2 regions of the Jeotgalibaca porci genome follow, and region 1 is predicted to be linked to the other one. Evidence: riboswitches for the same ligand, from Rfam matches in the RefSeq annotation. Region 1 holds a riboswitch; the other holds the start of a gene.
The links. A riboswitch is a leader RNA that binds a small molecule or an ion and turns the genes downstream of it on or off. The one in region 1 is predicted to bind magnesium.
Positions count from the first base shown of each region.

Region 2: another riboswitch for magnesium. It lies ahead of mgtE (magnesium transporter); the one in region 1 lies ahead of mgtA (magnesium-translocating P-type ATPase).

Region 1 covers NZ_CP049889.1:222,847-233,802, reverse strand. The annotation lists gene G7058_RS01365 (NAD(P)H-quinone oxidoreductase) at 1-65, opposite strand, end outside; gene G7058_RS01360 (MarR family winged helix-turn-helix transcriptional regulator) at 250-702, shown strand; gene G7058_RS01355 (bifunctional metallophosphatase/5'-nucleotidase) at 843-2,225, shown strand; gene G7058_RS01350 (YutD family protein) at 2,243-2,878, shown strand; gene G7058_RS01345 (TIGR01457 family HAD-type hydrolase) at 2,893-3,669, shown strand; gene G7058_RS01340 (TIGR01906 family membrane protein) at 3,669-4,295, shown strand; gene G7058_RS01335 (phosphatidylglycerophosphatase A family protein) at 4,314-4,820, opposite strand; gene G7058_RS01330 (NAD(P)/FAD-dependent oxidoreductase) at 4,843-5,778, opposite strand; gene G7058_RS01325 (divergent PAP2 family protein) at 5,856-6,344, opposite strand; gene G7058_RS01320 (peptidylprolyl isomerase) at 6,480-7,067, shown strand; gene G7058_RS01315 (CvfD/Ygs/GSP13 family RNA-binding post-transcriptional regulator) at 7,152-7,538, shown strand; gene G7058_RS01310 (hypothetical protein) at 7,582-7,962, shown strand; gene G7058_RS01305 (glucose-6-phosphate isomerase) at 8,011-9,357, shown strand; M-box (ykoK) riboswitch at 9,469-9,634, shown strand; gene mgtA (magnesium-translocating P-type ATPase) at 9,820-10,956, shown strand, end outside.
Region 2 covers NZ_CP049889.1:1,864,075-1,875,030, forward strand. The annotation lists gene nrdE (class 1b ribonucleoside-diphosphate reductase subunit alpha) at 1-1,420, shown strand, start outside; gene nrdF (class 1b ribonucleoside-diphosphate reductase subunit beta) at 1,433-2,383, shown strand; gene G7058_RS09495 (ROK family protein) at 2,580-3,455, shown strand; gene G7058_RS09500 (tocopherol cyclase family protein) at 3,729-4,697, opposite strand; gene G7058_RS09505 (bifunctional diguanylate cyclase/phosphodiesterase) at 4,850-6,538, shown strand; gene G7058_RS09510 (copper homeostasis protein CutC) at 6,638-7,270, shown strand; M-box (ykoK) riboswitch at 7,320-7,488, shown strand; gene mgtE (magnesium transporter) at 7,666-9,012, shown strand; gene G7058_RS09520 (hypothetical protein) at 9,305-10,024, shown strand; gene G7058_RS09525 (ECF transporter S component) at 10,260-10,739, opposite strand; gene G7058_RS09530 (pyridoxamine kinase) at 10,891-10,956, shown strand, end outside.

The DNA of each region.
Region 1 (10,956 bases):
TTATCTCGTTCCATAATATATAACTGGTCTGAACCGCCAGATTGTTTAATACCAATAGTTTTCATGAAATACTCCTTTCAAATAAAAAATAACTTGCAAATCTAGCATAACGTAGGCCGCTCATTAACTCAATTTATCTGCCGGTTACACCATTCAGGCAAATACTCCTAATTCGGATAGGTTTTTTTGACATATTCCAATAACAATGGTATTATTATCTCGGAGTCGAAAGAAATTGGAGGAATGAAAATGGCAGAACGTGCACAAGATTCATTGAAAGCACTAACGGTATTAATGAGGTCCTCACAACATGTTCAAGAAAGCATCAAACGTAGTATCTCAAAGTTCGGACTGAATACATCCGAATTTGGTGTCTTGGAGTTGTTGTACCATAAAGGCGAACAACCTATTCAAAGCATTGGTAAGAAAATCTTACTTGCGAGCAGCAGTTTAACATACGTGATTGACAAACTTGAAAACAAAGGGTTGGTTCATCGTAACCCGTGTGAAACAGACCGACGTGTTATTTATACAGGTATTACAGAAGAAGGTAGAAAGTTAATGGATGAAATCTTCCCAATCAATGAAGAAGATATTATTCAAATTTTCTCGGTTCTAGAACCGGAAGAACTTTCTATTTATGCTGATTTAGTCAAAAAAGTTGGCTTACATGCCGAAGAATGGAATAAATCACAATCTTAATGAATGATTGCAATGAGGCTGGGACAAGAATATGTCCTGGCCTCTTTCTTTTATCCAAAGAAGGGCAATCGTTTGTCTAGAATGGCCCGTACTATGATAAACTATTTATATAGACATAATCCAATAAAGTAGGGATACCCATGGAAACTAAAATTCACTTCTATCATGTAAACGATCTTCATTCACATTTTGAAAATTGGCCCAAGATTCGGCGTTATTTGAATCAGAAAAAGAAAGAGCACCAGGCGTTAGGTGAATCTGTCTTTTTGTTTGATATTGGAGATTTTCTGGATCGGGTGCATCCATTGACAGAAGCGACGGACGGCTATGCGAATATTATGCTTATGAATCAAGTTCAATACGATGCCGTAACGATTGGAAATAATGAAGGAATAGGAAATTCTAAAAACATTCTCAATAACCTCTATCGTGATGCCAATTTTCCAATTGTTCTGGCCAATATGGTGGATAATGAAGATGATCGAATCCCGGGATGGGCGAAACCGTATATCATTAAGACGACGGATGAAGGCGTCAGAGTTGGTATAATTGGCCTGACAGCGCCTCTTTATCTAAGCTACATTCCTAACGGATGGCTGCCTAAAGAATCATTTGAAGTATTGCCACAACTCTTAACTGAACTAAGAACACAAACAGATGTCATTGTATTATTATCTCATATGGGAATTATCGAAGATGAGCATATGGCAGAGATGTACGAAGATATCGACGTGATTATTGGTGCGCATACGCACCATGTCTTACCACAAGGCCGCAAAATCGAAGGTACCTTATTAACAGGTGGTGGAAAATGGGGCACGTATATTGGGCACACAACCATCACTTTAAATCAAAATATACCTATTAATCTAGAAACAGAATTAATTACCTGTGAGACATTACCCGTTGAACCGATTGATGCCAGTGAAGTGCAGAGCTATCTCACTAAAGGGAAGCAACTCTTAAAAGCAAAAGAAATTGCTGATATGCCAGTCACATTAACGACAGATTGGCAAAAAGAGACAGACCTTGTCCATCTGGGGCTGGATGCCATTTGTGCGTATTCCAAGTGTGACATTGGACTCCTCAATTCCGGCCTATTTTTAGACGATTTGAAAGCGGGAGTAGTTACTAAAGAAATGATGCACCGGATTTTACCCCATCCGATGCGGTTAATCGTCTGTAAGATGCCTGGGAACATATTCAAACAACTTATCTGGGGCATGGAAGACATGCGAGACGATTTACGGACCAAGGCAGTGACTGGAATGGGCTTTCGTGGTAAAATCTTTGGAGAGCTAGTTTACAAAGGCATCCGGGTAGATACTACTCAAAAAATTATTTATTATAAGGGAATGGCCTTAAGCGATGATCAAGAAGTGCGTTTTGTGACGGTCGATCATTACCGCTATATTAGCTCCTTTCCATTAATCGAGAATAAAGGCGATGTTGAACTTTTATTTCCGTATTTTTTAAGGGATGTCGTTTCCCTTTACTTAGAGGACCGTTTTCCAATTTTGTGAATGAATGAGGTGTAAGCGTGAAACAAAAGAGTAGATCCTACAAAGAGAAAGTTATTAAAAAGCTAGAAGATAGTGCTGAAACAGGCGAAGTAGTAAAAGAAGAAAAGAAAAAGAATCTAAGCCAAGTTGAATTGGTGGAAGATAATAAAATTAAAATAGAAAATATCATGTTTAATATTGTAGTTAATTATCGTGATGCTATTGACGAAGAAGCGATTGCAGATCGTTATAATACGATTTTGAATAAGTACGATTACATTGTGGGAGACTGGGGCTATGATCAATTACGTCTCAAAGGTTTTTTCCAGGATAAGAATAATCGCGCACCATTGGATAAGAAAATTAGTTTTCTAGAAGATTATTTGTATGAATACTGCAACTTCGGTTGTGCTTATTTCGTATTAGAAAAAGAGTTCTCCGAAACGAAGAAGGCACGCAATAAACGGAAGAAAAAGAGAAAACCTACTGCTCACATAAATGAGGTAATCGAGCCGGTAGCTGCTCCTGCAGAGACGAAGGGTGACAAAAAGAAAAATTTTGTTATCAAACAAACGGATAAAAACAAAAGAAGAGATATCCAGAAAAAACCCAATACAGAGGTTTCACCGGATAAACCAAAAACAAGTTTTCAAATTCATAAGATTGAAGAGTGAAAATGCGGAGGTAGATGACAATTAAAACGTATAAAGGTTTCTTTATTGACCTGGATGGAACAGTTTACGCGGGGACAAACCCTATTCCAACAGCGAAAAAATTTATATCAGAACTCGATGCACGTGGCATCCCTTACTTGTATGTCACTAATAATGCAACGAAATCCCAAGAAGATGTAGTCGCACACTTAAAAGCTGTAAGTGGTATTGATGCGGCTCCAGAACACGTGTATACAAGCGGTATGGCTGCCGTCGATTTTGCCAAAAAGAATTACCCAGGTGCTCGGACGTTTGTAGTTGGGGAACCGGCTTTACAACGGCAAGTAGAAGCAGCGGGACTCCTCTTAGTTGAAAAGGACATCGAAGTGGTCATTCAAGGAATGGATCGTTTTGTGACTTATGACAAATTGGCGACTGCGAGTACAGCGATTCGAAACGGTGCAGCCTTTATTGCCACGAACCCCGATGTTAATTTACCAACCGAAAATGGTATGATGCCGGGTGCAGGCTCTCTAACGGCTTTCTTGAAGATAAGTACTCAAAGAGAGCCACTCATAATCGGCAAGCCATTTGGTTATATTATGGATGGCGCTTTAGAGCGAATTGGGTTGACTAAAGAAGAGGTTGTAATGGTGGGGGACAATTATAACACCGATATCCTGGCTGGAATGAACTATGGCGTGGATACGCTTTTAGCTCTCACCGGCGTAACGACGGTGGAAGACTTGGAAGAAATTACCAATAAGCCGACGCATATTCTTAATGATTTAAGCGAATGGCGGTTTGAGTAATGAGAACGATAAAAAATAGTTTGGGATTATTAGCAATCTTTCTATGCATTCTTTCTTTTGCGATTGCCTTTACTATCAACTTTACCCCGATGTTCGCCTTTGATGTCGATTATTTTAACATCCCGGCGCGTACGGGCTTGTCCAAAGAAACGATACTTGAAAATTATCGCATTTTGATTGATTATCTGAATTACCCCTGGATTGAATCCCTTCAAATGCCAGACTTTCCGTCGTCAGAAAGCGGTCTGTTCCATTTTTATGAAGTAAAAGTATTATTTTTATTGGATTACGCTATTTTATTTATCAGCGCGCCTCTGTCTTTTTTCTTTTTACGTCATAAGAAGAGAACGAACACGCTGTACGAATTGATTCAGCCAACCAGAATAATGATCATTTTACCAATTATTGCTTTGTTCTTTATTTTTATTAATTTTGATCAACTTTTTACTACATTTCACGAAGTGTTTTTTAACAATGATGCGTGGTTGTTCGATTACCGAACAGATCCAATCATTCTGGCCTTGCCGCAAGAATTTTTCATGCATTGCTTTATCTTGGTGTTCGGTCTTTTAGAAGTTGGTTTATGGTTGATACATCGCTATACAAAAAGAGCTCTGGGGCTGTAAAACCCCAAAGCTCTTTTTTTATTTCATAATTTCAGATTTATTTGGATCGTCATGGGCAATGCGGCTCGCAGCGGCTGCTGCGATAGCACCTACGATATCATCGAGGAAAGTATGGCACTGGTCGTCATTTTTGTCATTCAAATGTTTCAAAATGCCGGGCTTTACTTTATCGATATAACCGTAATTTGTGAAACCAATTGAACCATAGACGTTTACAATTGATAACGCTAGAATCTCGTCGATACCGAATAGGCCTTCGTCATTAATGACGATATCTAGTAAGGGTTGGGATAATACTCCTTTTTCCGCTAACATATCAAGTTCAATTCCTGTAATGACGGCATTTTGAACTTCTCTTTTCAAGAGAACAGATTGCACGTTCTCGCAACACAGTTCCATTGATAAGTCGTCAACGTATTCTTTCTGTAAAAACATCACCAATTTTGCAATATCTTCTATTTCAACACCACGTTCCTTGAGAAGTGAGGTTGCCTTCGCGTGTAGTTCGCTAGCACTTTTTACCATTTCTTCATCCTCCTAAACTTGATTAGAATAAACTTGTACTGTGCATTGGTTGAATTCGAGTATCTGGATTAATATAGACCATCGCATTGTTTACAGCGGTCGGAGCCTCTCCAAACCCTGTTGCGATTAATTTAACTTTCCCATCGTATGAGGAAATATCTCCTACGGCATAAACCCCGGGAATACTCGTTTCCATTTTTGAATTGATCGTGATGGCGTTCCCTTTAACAGCGAATCCCCATTTCTTCATTGCACCGATTGAAGAAGAAAAGCCATAGTTGATTAAGAAATCATCAATTTCGATTTCCATCGTGTTGTCTTTTCTAACTTCCTGTAGAATAACGCTGGATAGTTTAACGCCATCACCGTTAATCGTTTTTGGAACGTAAGGCGTCACTATTTCAACTGAAGACTTCGCTAACAGATGTGTACTGTGTTCCTGTGCTCTAAATTGCGGGCGTCGGTGAATCAAAATTACTTTCTTGGCGATTGGTTCTAACGTCAGAGCCCAATCAACCGCAGAATCTCCACCTCCGCATATTGCGACAGTCCGATCACGAAAACTTTCGATATTATTTACGAAATAATGTAAATTTGAGTTCTCGTACAAATCAGCATTATCTATCTCGAGTTTCCGAGGGCGGAAAGCACCGTTACCGGCAGAAATAATCACTGCCTTTGAATAATGGGTTTGCTTAGAGGTTTGAATTTCGAAGATACCATCTTCATTTTTCTCTAACTCGAAAGCTTCTTCTCCGCAACAAATTGTCGTATCAAAACGACTCAATTGTTCATTCAAGTTATCAACCAGTTGACCACCGGTGATTGCAGGGAGTGCCGGAATGTCGTAAATCACTTTTTCCGCATAGAGCATTCCTGGTTGACCACCAATTTGCGGAAGAGCTTCAATAATTTTTACCTTTGCTTGTCGCAAACCGGCATAAAACGCTGTAAACATACCGGCAGGACCGCCCCCAATAATTGTAATGTCATAAATATCTTTTTCTTCTAACACTCTTACCCCTCCAACTAAACTTACAGAAAACCTAAACGGATATAAATCATATTCACTACAAAAGTAATGAATATTCCCGTTAATAAACCAACAAATACTTCTAAAGGCTTGTGGCCCAAGTACTTACGAATAATTAATTTTCGATCCACTTTAATGCCATCTTTCGAATGTAAACGGGCAAGCAGTTTTATTTCTTCCAAGATATCTTCAATCACGATACCTTGTTCACCGCTTTGACGCCTTACCCCCATTGAGTCAAACATGACGATAACGCCAAACGTTGTGGCAATTGCTACGTAACCGGATGTATACCCGTACTCTAGAATAAGTGCGGTAATCAAAGCTGTTACTCCCGCTGAATGTGAGCTGGGCATACCACCTGTGGTCGTCACAATTGATAAAGATGTTTTACGATCTTTTAATAACAAGGCGATAGGAAATTTAATCGCTTGCGTAAAGAAAATCGCTGTTAATGAACAAACTAATGGAAAATTATTAAATATTATCATGGCTCTGTATCCTTATTCTTATTTTTAATATGCTTCAATGATAACATGAAACGTTTCTTTGCTACTAACAAAAAAACAAAGATTATAGAATCAAATGGTCTTAAATGGTAAAATAGAAAAAAAGGAGGAGAAGTAATGAATGAATTTCCGCAATTAGTAGAAAAAGCAACAAACGAAAAAAACATTATTATGCAAACAAACAAGGGTGATATCCATATCAGTCTATTCCCGGAGGTAGCACCTAAAGCAGTAGAGAACTTCTTAGCGCTAGCTGAAAAAGGTTATTATAACGGTGTTATTTTCCATCGCGTTATTGAAGACTTTATGATTCAAGGGGGAGACCCAACTGGAACAGGTATGGGTGGACAAAGTATTTGGGCTGACTCTTTTGAAGATGAATTCAGTTTGAATGCATTCAACCTACATGGTGCATTATCGATGGCGAATGCTGGTCCCAATACAAACGGAAGCCAATTCTTTATTGTAACTAAACGTGATGTAGAGCCTAGTGTATTGTCACAATTGGAAAAAGGCGGTTGGCCAGCAGAAGTAGTAGCAGAATACGGCAAAAATGGTGGAACGCCATGGTTGGATCATCGGCATACAGTATTTGGACAAGTACGTTCAGGTATGGACGTTGTTTACGCGATTGAAGCAGTTGAAACAGGCGCAAATGACAAACCTGTTGATGACGTGGTTATTACTGGAATTGAAATCCTATAGTCCTTTGCGAATGACTGTGGAAATCAACAAATAGTGTGCTTTCCATGCTATAATGGCTTGTGAATAGAAGGGAAGTAACAACTTATGGAATACAAAATTGGAGATATCATTACCAGTAGAGTAACTGGAATTCAATCATATGGTGTATTTGTTGCTTTAGATAAACATACACAAGGCCTTATTCATATATCTGAATGTCAGCATGGCTATGTGACCAATCTCGATGAAATTATCGCTATCGGTGATGAAGTTGAGGCAATGGTTATTGACATTGATGAATACACAAAAAAAATAAGTTTATCGTTGCGTGCTTTGGAGACTTTAGATATACCGTCTAATGTCAAACCAAAGAGACACAGAAGACGACGCTATACTCCACAAATAGGATTTGAAACACTGCGTAATATTATGCCAACATGGATAGAAGAAGCACAACAAGATGAGCAAAACCGCATTGCAGAATTTGAATGATTATATTTACACATATCTTTTTTAGGAAGAGGGATGGTTGGTCATGGCTGAAAGAGGGGTAGTTGCAGGGACTATCATGGTAACAAATGCCCAGGGAGAAACTTATTTTCTTGTCGATAATAGAGGAGAATCTATCTCATTTTTAAGTGCAAAGTCAGAAATCGGCGGCAAGTTACCGATGGGTGTCATCATGGAACATCTGCTGAAATTTGTTAATGTACAATCGGACTCTTTTCGCCTTATGGATCTTGCGCACTTAAAGGCAGATGCGAATAATGTTTCGTTATTTGTTTTTGATTTAGTAGAGCGACCGGAAGATCCAAATGTATTATTAGCTGGGACTGAGGACGTGGCTTGGAGACGTTCTAAAGAACTGACTACTTTATTAGATACGTATGATTATGGAACTGTCCCCGTAAATTAATAAAATTCTTTGGTTCAAAATGGACGAACAATAGATGGAGGGTTTGGAATGGCACATATTCAATTTGATTATACTAAAGCATTAACGTTTTTTAATGAACATGAACTAACGTATTTACAAGACCAAGTCACCACAGTAGATAAAGCGCTTCGCGAAGGTACAGGCGCGGGTAGTGATTTTACTGGTTGGGTTGAATGGCCTGAAACATACGATAAAGATGAGTATAAACGTATTAAAGCTGCAGCTAAGAAAATTCAAGAAGACTCAGAAGTACTGGTTGTAATCGGTATTGGCGGTTCTTACCTTGGAGCACGCGCTGCAATTGATTTCTTGAATCATACATTCTATAACTTGCAAGATGACGCGGCTCGTAAAACACCACAAATCTTCTTTGCTGGAAACAGTATCAGTTCTACGTACTTAGCTGACTTAATTGAAGTAATCGGCGATCGCGACTTTTCTGTCAACATGATTTCTAAATCAGGTACAACGACTGAACCAGCTATCGCTTTCCGTGTATTCAAAGAATTGTTGATTAAAAAATACGGTAAAGAAGAAGCACGTAAACGTATTTATTCAACAACTGATAAAGCACGTGGCGCTGCTAAGCACGAAGCGGATACAGAAGGATACGAAACTTTCGTAATTCCGGATGAAATTGGTGGACGCTTCACGGTGTTGACAGCAGTAGGTCTATTGCCAATCGCTGTTAGTGGAGCAGATATCGATTCAATGATGCAAGGTGCGCGTGATGCTCAAAAAGAATATACAACTTCCGATCTAACAAAAAATGAGGCTTATCAATATGCCGTAATCCGTAATATCCTATACCGTAAAGGTAAAGTTACTGAATTGCTTATTAATTATGAGCCAGGTATGCAATATTTCTCTGAATGGTGGAAACAATTATTCGGGGAATCAGAAGGTAAAGATAATAAAGGTATTTACCCATCAAGTGCGAACTTCTCTACTGACTTGCACTCATTGGGTCAATATATCCAAGACGGACAACGCAATATCTTCGAAACAGTCATTAAAGTAGACAAACCACGTAAAAATATTCAGATTCCGGAATTAGCGGAAGATTTGGATGGCTTGAAGTATTTGGAAGGTAAAGACATTGACTTCGTTAATACAAAAGCGTATCAAGGAACGTTGTTGGCACATACAGACGGCGAAGTTCCGAACTTGTTGCTAACTATTCCAGCGATGGATGCTTACTCATTAGGCTATATGATTTATTTCTTTGAAATTGCAGTAGCTATTTCTGGTTACTTGAATGGCGTAAATCCGTTTGACCAACCAGGTGTAGAAGCATACAAGAAAAATATGTTTGCTTTACTGGGTAAACCAGGATTTGAAGAACTTGCTAAAGAGTTGAACGAACGTTTATAAGCTAAGGAAAGAGGCGTGTACTGAAAAAAGGTACGCGCTTCTTTTTTTGTTTACTCTTTATTGGTTGCTCTATTTGAATAAGTTCGCTATACTAGTTGAGGATAAAAAATTGAATAGCCTTGTTAGGTGAGGCGTCTGCATGTGAGATACGCTACTGCCCAGAAATGTCCAAAGACACCAATGGGTTACCAGGAATCTTCGAATTAAGGGGATTCTTAATGTAGCTGGGGGAAACCCCTATGCCATGCAGTGCTAAAACTCGACGAAGAGGTCAAAACGATAGTATATATAGCTACGTCTATTTATTTGTTAAGCCCTACTTCATTGGAGTAGGGTTTTTTCGTTTTTAAAGGCTATTGTGCGAGGAGGTGGTTGGGATGAATCCACATCAGAGGGATAATAATAAAGCAGGTACTGAAGAGCAGGATGATGACCTGACACACTTTAAAAGGAGCGATAGCAATGACAAATAAAAAGAAACATATTTATGTAGAGAAAAAGTCAAAAAACAGTGAATTGGTTAGACTAGGACGTCTATCAAATGACGGGGTACTAGCAGAACTGAGTACAAATCTAGAAGGTTTGACTCACGTTCAAGCTGAAAAACGCTTGGAGAAATACGGGTTAAATGAAGTGGCTACACAAAAGCCAACGCCTTGGTATCGTTTACTCTTACAAGGTTTTAATGATCCGTTTATTTATGTGTTAGGACTCTTAATGGTAGTTTCAGCATTTACGAAAGACTACGATGCAAGTATTATTATGGGATTAATGATTCTGTTTAGTGCAGGGCTGCACTTTTTCCAAGAATACCGTTCTCAAAAAGCGAGCCTCGCGTTAAAAGAATTAATTGAGACGACGTGCTCTGTTACACGAGAAGGAATAACAAAAGAGATTCCGATCGATGAAGTTGTACCAGGGGATATTGTTAATCTTTCAACGGGGGACATGATTCCAGCCGATGCACGTTTACTCTGGACGAAGGATTTATTCGTTAACCAATCTTCGTTAACAGGCGAATCGTTACCTGTAGAAAAATATGTAGCGAATGAAAGTGAAGGAGAAGAGCCGAAAAATGTAACGGCACTGGATTTCGAAAATTTAGCCTTTATGGGGACTGATGTTCTTAGTGGTCAAGGAAAAGCATTGGTGTTAAAGACAGGGCAGTCTACCTTTTTTGGAGATATCGCTTCCCAGTCAACGACTTCTCGTGGCGAGACGAGTTTTGATCGTGGCGTAAAAAACGTGAGTAAAGTTCTTTTACGTTTTATGGGCGTAATGGTGCCGATTGTTTTCCTTGTTAACGGTATTTCTAAAGGAGATTGGGCTGGGGCATTTTTCTTCTCGATTGCTATTGCGGTAGGGTTAACTCCGGAAATGTTGCCAATGATTGTGACAAGTAACCTTGCAAAAGGTGCAATAACAATGTCACGTAAAAAAGTAATCGTTAAAGAATTGAATGCGATTCAAAACTTAGGTGCAATGGATGTTCTTTGTACAGATAAAACCGGAACGATTACGGAAGATAAAGTGGTGTTAGTGCAGCACCTAGACCCACTGGGTAACGAAAGCGAAGACGTCTTAGCCTTAACGTATATG
Region 2 (10,956 bases), 660 kb from region 1:
AGCTGTTTATCTGAACGTTTTCCACCCGGATATTTACGCGTTTTTATCGACTAAGAAGGAAAATGCGGATGAAAAAATCCGTGTAAAAACGTTGTCTCTTGGCCTTGTCGTGCCGGATAAGTACTATGAATTATTGAAAACAAACCGCCCAATGTATTTATTCAGTCCGTATGATGTCGAGCGCGCTTATGGTAAGCCCTTCTCCTATATCGACATTACTGAAAAGTACGATGAAATGGTCGCAAACGATGCTATCAGCAAAACGAAAATTAATGCACGTGAGCTTGAGCAAGAGATTTCTCGTTTACAACAAGAATCCGGTTATCCGTATATTATCAATATTGATACGGTAAATCGTGCGAATCCTGTTGCAGGCAAAGTGATTATGAGTAACTTGTGTAGTGAGATTTTTCAACCGCAAGAGCCGTCCATCCTAAATGATGATTTGTCTTACAACGTAACGGGTACGGATATTAGTTGTAATCTCGGTTCAACGAATATTCCCAACATCTTGACGTCTCCTAATTTTGGGAAATCGATTGAAGTGGCGGTCCGTGCGCTAACAACAGTGACGGAGCATACGGCAATCAATGAAGTCCCAACGATTAAAAAAGGGAACGATTTGTACCATACAATCGGACTAGGAGCGATGGGTCTTCATACCGCATTTGCGCGTAATCAAATGGCATACGGAACACCGGAATCACTGGAATTTACGGATGCATATTTTAGATCCTTAAATTATTATTCGCTATTAGCAAGTAATAAAATAGCCAAAGAAAAAGGACAGGCGTTCCATAATTTTGAAAAATCAAAATATGCGGACGGCAGTTACTTTGATGCTTATTTAGAAAATGAATTCGCCTTCCAATCAGAAAAGGTTGCAGCTATTTTCAAAAATGTTGGAATTCCTTCTCGAGCTGATTGGGAAGAATTGAAGCAAGCGATTCAAACACATGGTCTTTACCATCGTAATCGCCTAGCAATTGCCCCAAACGGATCGATTTCTTATATCAATGAAACGAGTGCGTCCTTGCATCCAATCACACAACGAATTGAGCACCGTCAAGAAAAGACAGTAGGGGCTATTTTCTATCCAGCGCCTTATTTGTCAAATGAGACAATGCCGTATTACACCTCAGCATTTGATATGGATCAACGTCAAATCATTGATGTATACGCTGCGGCACAACCGCATATTGATCAAGGTATGAGCTTAACGTTATTTATGCGCTCACAAATTCCTGAAGGTCTTTATGAGTGGAAAATAGGCAAACCAGCTGCCATGACAACACGCGACTTAAATCGACTACGTAATTATGCCTTTTCAAAAGGGATTAAATCCTTGTACTATGTACGCACCTATACCGATGATGGTGAAATAATTGGCGCGAATTCATGTGAAAGTTGTATGGTTTAGGAGGAAGATAAAATGAGTTATGTAGCAATTGATTGGAATAAATTAGAAGATGAATTAGATAAGCATACATGGGAAAAGTTAACGTCCCAATTTTGGTTGGATACACGTATACCTGTCTCGAATGATTTGGATGACTGGCGCAGCTTAACCGATGAAGAGCGCGATGTTGTGAACAAAGCATTTGGGGGCTTAACGCTTTTGGATACCTTGCAATCAGAAGAAGGCGCGAATGTCATGCGGGATGCAGTCCGGACACAGCATGAAGAAGCGGTCCTAAATAATATCTTATTTATGGAGTCTGTTCATGCGAAAAGTTATAGTACGATTTTTATTTCATTAAATAACAACCGCAAAATCGAAGAAATTTTCGAATGGACCAATTCAAATGAAACGTTGCAATATAAGGCGAAACGAATCAATGACATTTATCAAAATGGCACGCCGTTGCAAAAGAAAATCGCCAGTGTCTTTCTGGAATCATTCTTATTTTACAGTGGATTTTATACGCCGTTATGGTATTTAGGTAATAACCTACTACCAAACGTTGCAGAAATTATTAAATTAATCATCCGCGATGAATCGGTTCATGGAACGTACCTGGGTTATAAATTCCAATTGGGCTATAACCAATTAGATGAAGATGAGCAAGCTGAAATCCGCGATTGGATGTATGAACTGCTTTATGACTTAATGGAAAACGAATTGTTGTATACGGAAGAAGTGTATGATCAAATCGGCTGGACAAATGAGGTCAAAACGTTTGTAAAATACAATGCGAATAAAGCTTTGCAAAATTTGGGATTTGAACCATTTTTCCCAGATGCCAGTGCAGAACAGGTCAATCCCATTGTCATGAATGGCTTATCAACAGATACAACTAATCATGACTTCTTCTCACAAGTCGGTTCGGGTTACTTGATGGGGAATGTTGAAGCGATGGATGATGACGATTACGATTTTTAACTGAATAATATGCGACAAACCGCTCACTCAAAACGGGATTTTCGTTTTGAGTGAGCGGTTTTTTATATAAGGCATTATGAGCGGTAAGTGACAAGAATTGTTAAGAATGACAGTATTTTTCGGACGGTATAAATAGTATACTAATTTGTAGGAGAATGTATCCGATTACAATAATGAATAAAGTGAAGGTGGAAAAATGGCATTAGCAGTATTTGACATTGGTGGAACAGCAGTTAAATATGGCATTTGGTCGGACGACCAAATCGAGCAACAAGATAAATTTCAAACACCTGATAATTGGGAACAAATGAAGGTGGAATTAAGCCGAATATTTAACGCTTTACAAGAAAAAACAACAGAAAAATTCAGTGGGGCGGCATTTTCTTGCCCGGGTGCAGTAGATTCAGAAGCGGGTGTTATTAACGGCTTCAGTGCTGTTCCATACATTCATAACATTCCTATTCAAACGGAATTAAGTGAATTACTAGGAGTACCTGTTTCAATCGAGAATGATGCCAATTGTGCAGCGCTTGCCGAAGTGGCCTACGGTGCGGCGCGAGATGTTGATAACGCATTGTTTATTGTTATTGGCTCTGGTATCGGCGGAGCGGTTATTATCAACAAAGAGTTAATAAAAGGTAAGAATTTATTCGGTGGAGAGTTTGGGTTTATGCTGTTGGAAGGAGACGCTTCGTTCAGTGATTTAGCGAGTCCGGTTCGCGCTGCAAGACTGTACACAGAAGAATTAGGATTGCCGAAAGGAACGATTTCTGGGAAAGAATTATTTACCCGTGCCGAGGAGGGAGAGCCCATCGCCGTGCGTTATGTGGAAAATTTGAAAAACAATTTGGCAAGGGGCATTCATACACTTTTAGTAGCTTTGAATCCGGAGAAAGTTGTAATTGGTGGCGCGATTTCAGCGCGTAAAGAACTAATTCCAGAAGTAACGGAGCGCATTCATCACTTGCTCAAAAAAACGAATGCAACAGATGTGGAAGTGAATGTGGTTCCTTGTCAGTACAACAACGACGCGAATTTAATGGGAGCCGTCGTCGCTTTCGATAAACGCTAAAAGCCTGTCTGTTTGGAGTCGTATTTTCTTTTAAAACATGCAGGAAGTAAATGAAAAAAACTAAAATGCTATAAAAAAGGAAAGAGGTTGGGGCCAACCACTTTCCTTTTTTTGTAGTAATGTATCTCACCTGCGCACTCAAACGTAAAAATAGATTTGAGTGCGCAGTTTCAGCAAGATTCCGCGCCCTCAAACGTAAAAATGGATTTGAGTGCGCAAGCAGCTTAGTCCAGAATCAGTAATTTTACTAAACATCATCTATCTCATCCAAAATTACATAACTAAATCTTCAGCGTCTACAATCTCGATGCCAGCCATGGATCCAGTACCATGATAGTGAGTGTTATTTTCTTTATCCCACAGTTCCAACTCGATGGTGCCTGATACGCCTTCTTTAATCGTCTTATCCATGCCGCTTAGAACGGGTGCTTGCAAATTACCCATATGCTCGGCCTTTCCGAAAATCTTAACTTTGGCTTTACTATTTTCCATCGTCACCAAAATGGTATCATTAGACGGTAGCGATAGTTTTATTTTACTGTTGTTGTAAGTAGCAAAACGGTATTCTTTGCCATTCAATTGAATATTGGAAATGAAACCCAAAAAGTCACGCACGTAAAAAGGAATGTAAGCCATAGAAAAGAAGAGGCTGGTGTCCGGTTCCTCAAAGTGATTACTTTGGAGCCATACATAGTTTTTAGGGAATTTCGTTCCCCAATCTTTTTCGATATAACCTTTCCCATTGGAGAAGGCAACGATGCGACCGTTTATTTCCAGACTGCCGTCTAGATAATGATTCATGCTCGTAACACCATGGTAGCATTCCATTTTAGGAATATAGGCGAAAGGTCCCATAATGGTAGGACGCAATACTGTCGATTCAATCGGAGTGAGTGGGCCTAATTTCAAATTACCGCTTATTATGTCAGTAGCACTTTCTAAATGAACGGAAACCAACGATTCCGAGAAAAAGTTATCTTCTATTTTTACGGCGAAAGGCTCGTCATTCCAAACAAATGACTCAACTGGAAAACGCACATACCCCGTTGCAATATCATTTTCTAGCGTCTCATCAACGATAATATATTGAACAAAACAATGAGGATCACTAGCATGTAAACTGATACCAGGAATAAAACTAATAGCTGTTTTCCCATTGGTACTCACTTGTTTATAATACCAACCCTCGAAGTAGTTCTTTTTATTCAAATTCCCTTGAAAAAGGTTTCTGTCTTTTCTCATAGCGCCTATCACACCCAATTCGTCTTTTTATTACTATACCCTAGTACGCGTCGCTTTATTAAACAAGATGGTTTACGGAAGGGAAAAGTATCGCTATATGATATAATCATCTACGATGATAGCTTTCTCGGATATCGTGAGGAGATGAAAAAATGTTATTCGACAAGAAGGGTAGTATGGATGAACATGAGGCACACGACATTATAGAAAATGTTGTCGCAGCCGGTGATATCGGAATGTTTTCCTGGCATATGGACACAGGTACGTTTGAATTGATTGAACACATATCAGGATACCGGTTACAAGGGATTCATTCACTACCTGATTTTTTGGAGCGTTATGTGTTTCCTAAAGATTTGGAAATAGCTCTTCAAGACTTAAATAATTATTTAAATGGAAAAGAAGAAGTGTTCCAAAGTACCTTTAGAGTCCTTGATAGCAAAGATAAAATGCACTGGGTATTTTGTAAAGGCACCATTATGGAGTCGAACAAATTAGCGGGTCTTATTTACGATGTATCTGCAAACAAGATGCTTAAAGGGAATGATTATACAACCAACCTTGTCGATGCAAAGTACCTGACGCGGAAGTTGGGAAATGCCATTCAGAATAAGCAGAAAGAGAATAGCATAGGAGCCTTGTTGTATCTCGAAATCGACAATTTACATTCTCTTATCAATCACTACGGCTTCAAGTTTGGGAGTATCGTCTTATATCAGATGAGTCGCATTTTACTGAACTTTACAAGTGGAAAGGACGAAGTATCGCGGTTCCCGAATGATAAATTTATGCTGCTTATTGACAACGTAACCAGTAATGACGAAATTAAGAATCTCGGCAAAAAGATTATTAAAATGTTGGAAGCGCCGCTGATTGTTGAAGGGCTGCCCGTTTATTTGAATGTCAGCATTGGTATGACATTATTTCCGGATGCGGATAAAGATGCGATTGAACTCATTAGACAATCCGACTTTGCAATTTCTCATTCTAAAGAGCAGGGCAGTAACCGTGCCAGTTTTTTTGATACGGAATTGATGGAGACGTTTAATCGCGGGATGCAGATTGAAAGCGAACTGGCTAATGCCTTGAACAACGACGAATTCTACCTTGTTTATCAACCACAATTAAACGTTGTAGATAATATAATCACTGGATTTGAAGTCCTGTTGCGTTGGAATAATAAAAGATTGGACTTTGTTTCACCAGCTGAATTTATTCCTGTTGCTGAAGAAAAAGGATATATCGTGAAAACTGGACGCTGGTTGTTGCAAGAGACTATAAAAACTGCCCGCAGTTGGATCGATCTAGGACTGGAATTTGGTACACTCTCGATTAATGTTTCGCCGGTTGAATTGTTCCAAAAGGATTTTAGAGAGAGATTGCTGGAGACGTGCGTAAAGTACGACGTTCCGCCAGAAAAAATAAAAGTAGAGATTACGGAACGAACGGTCATGAATTCCAATGCCAAGAATATAACGATTATTAATGATTTGTTGGCAGATGGATTCAAAATTGCTCTTGACGATTTTGGGATGGGGTATTCAAACTTCAACTTCTTATTTGAATTTGAAATCACTACGCTAAAACTGGACAAATCATTAGTCGAACATATCAAAGATAAAAAGCGGCGTCTTTTCATTGAGAGTATCCTCAAACTCAGAGATTACAAAGACTTTGATGTGATTGCGGAAGGTGTCGAAACAAAAGAAGAACTGGATACACTCGTTGGATTAGGCTGCCGACGCATTCAAGGCTACTACTTTAGCCAACCGCTGAAACGATCAGTGGCAGAGAAATTTTTAATGGATTTTAGTAATAAAAGCGCTGATATGGGGAAATAAAATCACCCGTATTCGCGCTTTTTAATTTTTGTAAATAAAACTATCTGGGAATGGAAGTCAGCAGAATAAAAGGTTATAGTTAATGTGAGGTGATGAAAGATGCTGAAAGAAGCATGTGTAGAAAATTTTACAGATGTACCTGCAGTAATTAATCGGGGAGCAAAACGGATTGAACTCTGTGATAACTTATCTGTCGGCGGAACAACGCCAAGTTTAGGGGTAATAAAAGTTTCAACGGAATATTGCTATGATAATGATGTATCCGTTATCGTTATGCTGAGACCGCGTGGTGGAGATTTTGTCTATTCGATTATGGAGAAAGCAATGATGATCCATGACTTGGAAGAAATTAGCAAATTGCGTCCAGAAGGTATTGCAGTAGGTGCTTTGACGGCCGAAAATGAATTGGACAAACCATTTTTGGAAGAAATCGCAACTTTGGCAAAGAATAAACACATGACTTTAGTGTTCCATATGGCTTTTGATCTCATACCAAAAGACTTACAGAGAGAGTCATTATTATGGCTGCAAGAGCACGGATTCATACGAATTTTAACGCACGGCGGACCTGCTGAAAAAACGATTTTTGAAAACATTGAAAATATTGCTGAACTGATGAAAATTAGCCCCGATATGACAATCATGCCAGGCGGCGGACTGACGAAAAACAACTTAGACGAATTGTTGACGCATATCGATGCTGTGGAAGTCCACGGCACTCGAATTGTATAAAACTTAGACATGCTTAATTAAGTATGTTAAACTGTTTAAGACAAAAACTTAATAGCCTTGTTAGGTGAGGTTACTGTACTAGAGATATGCTGCTGCCCAGAAACGTCGAAAGACGCCAATGGGTCAACAGGAATTTCCGAATTAAGGGAATTCTTAACGTAGCTGGGATTCACAATCCCTATGCTGTACAGAGCTAAAACTCGACGAAGAGGTGCGAATTCTTTTACTGTACACATATGTTGTATTTTTGCATGCTCTTTGGGAGCATGCTTTTTTTGTTTAGATGAACTTTCAGGAGGTGGTTGTAATGGACCCGAAGCCCAGGTGCAATAAAAAAATGGTAAACAATATAACTGAGGGGGACATTGCCCCCTATTTGAGAGGGATTACTAATCATGAAAAACTACGAAAACATTTTCCAAGCTGCTAAAAACAACAACCGCCAAGCGTTCCGCTCCAGCTTCTTCAAGCTTCACTTGAAGGACCAAGAGGAGCTATACCACGCTTTGTATCCGAAAAACAAAGAGAAAATCGAAGGCTTTTTAACACCTGCTGAGTTTTCAGATCTATTTAAATGGATGGACACTGAGGGACAAAAAGAAGTTTATGAGGTATTTTCCCGAGATTATGTAGCGGGCTTACTGCCTTATATGGAAACAGATACCATTGTTAAGTTTCTATCCATTCTGGAGGAGGAACAAGCAGAAGAATTACTCCACTTACAAGAAGAAGATTTACGCTGCCAAATCAAGGAAGTTATGACCTTTAATCCCGAGACTGCTGGATCTATCATGAATAAGAGTTTTGTTATTGCGACAATGAATGAAACGGTCAAAGATGTCGCAGAGCGGTTACGTGCTTCGGCACTCACAGTTGAAATGGTGTATTATGTCTATGTTCTAAATGGCGAAGGGCAACTATGTGGAGTTGTGTCGTTGCGTGATTTAATGACAAATCCGGATAGTAAGATTTTGACAGAAATCATGGTTACAAAACTAGTGTCGGTGGCAACTACGAATGACCAGGAGTTGGCAGCAAAGATGCTGCAGGCATATGATTTAATTGCCATTCCAGTTTTGGATGATGCTGGGAAAATGAAAGGAATTATCACGGTCGATGATGTTATGGACGTATTAACGGAAGAGGTCACAGAAGATTTCCACGAATTTGCGGCAATTAGTAAATCAGACTCTAGCACTAATGCTAAAGAAAGTGTCTGGAATGATGCCCGCGTGCGGATGCCTTGGATTATTATATTGGTCTTTTTAGGAATGATAAGTGCTTCGTTAATTAGTTCGTTTGAAGATACATTAAATCAAGTCGTTTTGTTGGCGGCATTTATTCCTATCATTATGGATTCAGCCGGAAATGTGGGGACACAATCGCTTGCGGTTGCTGTTCGAAAATTATCAGTCGGAGATAATCCGTTTAGTGAGGAATTCTGGAAAACGATTTGGCAAGAATTTCTGGTAGGGACCATAATAGGAGCTGCTGCTGGAATCGTTCTTGGTTTAATTGTAGCCTTATTTTATGGTAATACCATTTTAGGAATTATTATCGCCGTATCGTTGCTTCTAACGCTAAGTTTATCCAATGTTGTTGGAGCTGTTATACCGGTTATCATCCATAAATTCAAGCTTGACCCGGCTGTTGCTTCAGGTCCGTTTATCACAACCATAAATGATGCTTTAGGCTTAATCATTTATTTTTCAATTGCAACGCACCTGTTACATTTATTATAGAATACTAAATATAGAAGGAGAGAGGGATAAGAGTCCTTCGCTCCTTTTTTGCTTGCTCGAGAGCTAAAAAAGAGCTTAAAAAACCAAGGAAAACCAACATTTCTAGATTGTGGTGGAACGTAAAAGGATATCTTTTGCTTTTTAATATCAGGTACTTTTATAATGCGGATAAAGGAGTTAAGATAGTTAATGACAGGCGGCCTGATTTATAAAATTCGCTTCTCTTAATTTTTTGGCTTATAATAGTAGGATTGTCGCTTGTTCACAAAAATAATGTATGAAGGAGGAGTATATGAAGAATGAAGGACGTTTAACGAAAGGAAAGAATTTACTTTTAGGAATTGTATTTATACTATTGGTGGCTTCAATTATTTTTGCGGTCTACATGTTCTTTCAAGCACCTGAAGAAGCTACCGGCATTGAGGGAGAGCGAATGAAGAGTGATTATATCTTAATGATTTTACAGTGTACGTTTGGCGCTCTCGTTATTTTTTTACCACAAAGAGTGGAAAACCACTTTGAAATTGATATTCCGAATGTAATCGAAATTATTTATATAATCTTTTTATTTTTAGCTATTTATTTAGGGGAAGTACGGAATTTTTATTTCTTATTTCCAAATTGGGATGCTGTTCTGCATTTTTTTAGTGCAGGAATGCTGGGAGCAGTCGGCTTCATGTTGGTTAATTTTATGACGGGAATTGAGAAGTTGAATTTACGCTTGAGTCCAGGCTTTGTATCGTTTTTCGCATTTTGCTTTGCATTGACATCTGGCGTAGTTTGGGAAATATATGAATTTATGGCGGACGGTATTCTCGGTACAAATATGCAGAAATTTATAACATTTGAGGGTGAGATGCTTATAGGGCGAGAAGCAGTGCGCGACACAATGGAAGATTTGATTGTGGATGCACTGGGTTCATTGTTAATTGTTTTAATCGGCTATTTCTACTTACGCCGCAAACGCGTGGTTGAACTGGAAAAGAACCCTGAATTGGAATTGAGTGAATAAAAAAATCAGTACTGGGGAAAACGCCCAGTACTGATTTTTTCATAGTATAGGGTTTATAAGTTTCTGGGGGAAAGTCATTCATTATTTTCACGTTTTTTCCTTTTGTTCCAAGGAGGGTATAATAATAGATTTTTACCGTAAATAGCTCACTCAGATCGAAAAATCGTTTTGAGTGAGCTATTTTTCGCAAAAAGGCTCACTCAGATTGAAAAATCAGTTTGAGTGAGCTATTTAGTTACTTTAAGATGGGCATTAAGACTTTATAAAGAATAATAGCAAAGGCTGCACCGACGATACCTTGTAAGAGGTTCATAGGTGAGGCCGCGAACGCTGCTGCTAATCCATACAAGAACCAATCCGTCAGAAAATAGCCGGCTGTCATCCAGATTGCGGGTATAAATACTGCAAAATAGATCTTTCCAGTTTTTTTATATAGAACTCCAGCAAAAAGACCTTCTAGTCCTTTTACGAAAAAAGTAAAGGGGATATACATGGCATAACCTGCAATCATATCTGCCAAAGCAGAACCAATGGCACCTGCCCAAAAACCGGCGGCCGGTCCTAAAATTAAAGCGGCCAACAACAAAATAGTATCGCCTATATTTACATACCCTTGTGCACTCGGGATTGGAATGCGAAAGAGTAGGGTCATAACCGTTGTTAATGAAGCGAACATGGCGAACAGAACCAATTGGTGTGTTTTATTTCTTTTCATTCGAACACTCCTTTTTCATCATATTATACATGATTGCTTAAAAATGAATATCGAATTAGAGAAGCCTACCCACTAAGTAATATTAATGCCACATCACTTGCTTTCTTTTGGTACAATAATCTAGATAGATTAAAAAGGAGGCGGATGTGTAATGCACCAACCGCGTGTTTTAGTAATACAAGATATATCCGCCAGTTGCCGGATTTCAGCGAACGTC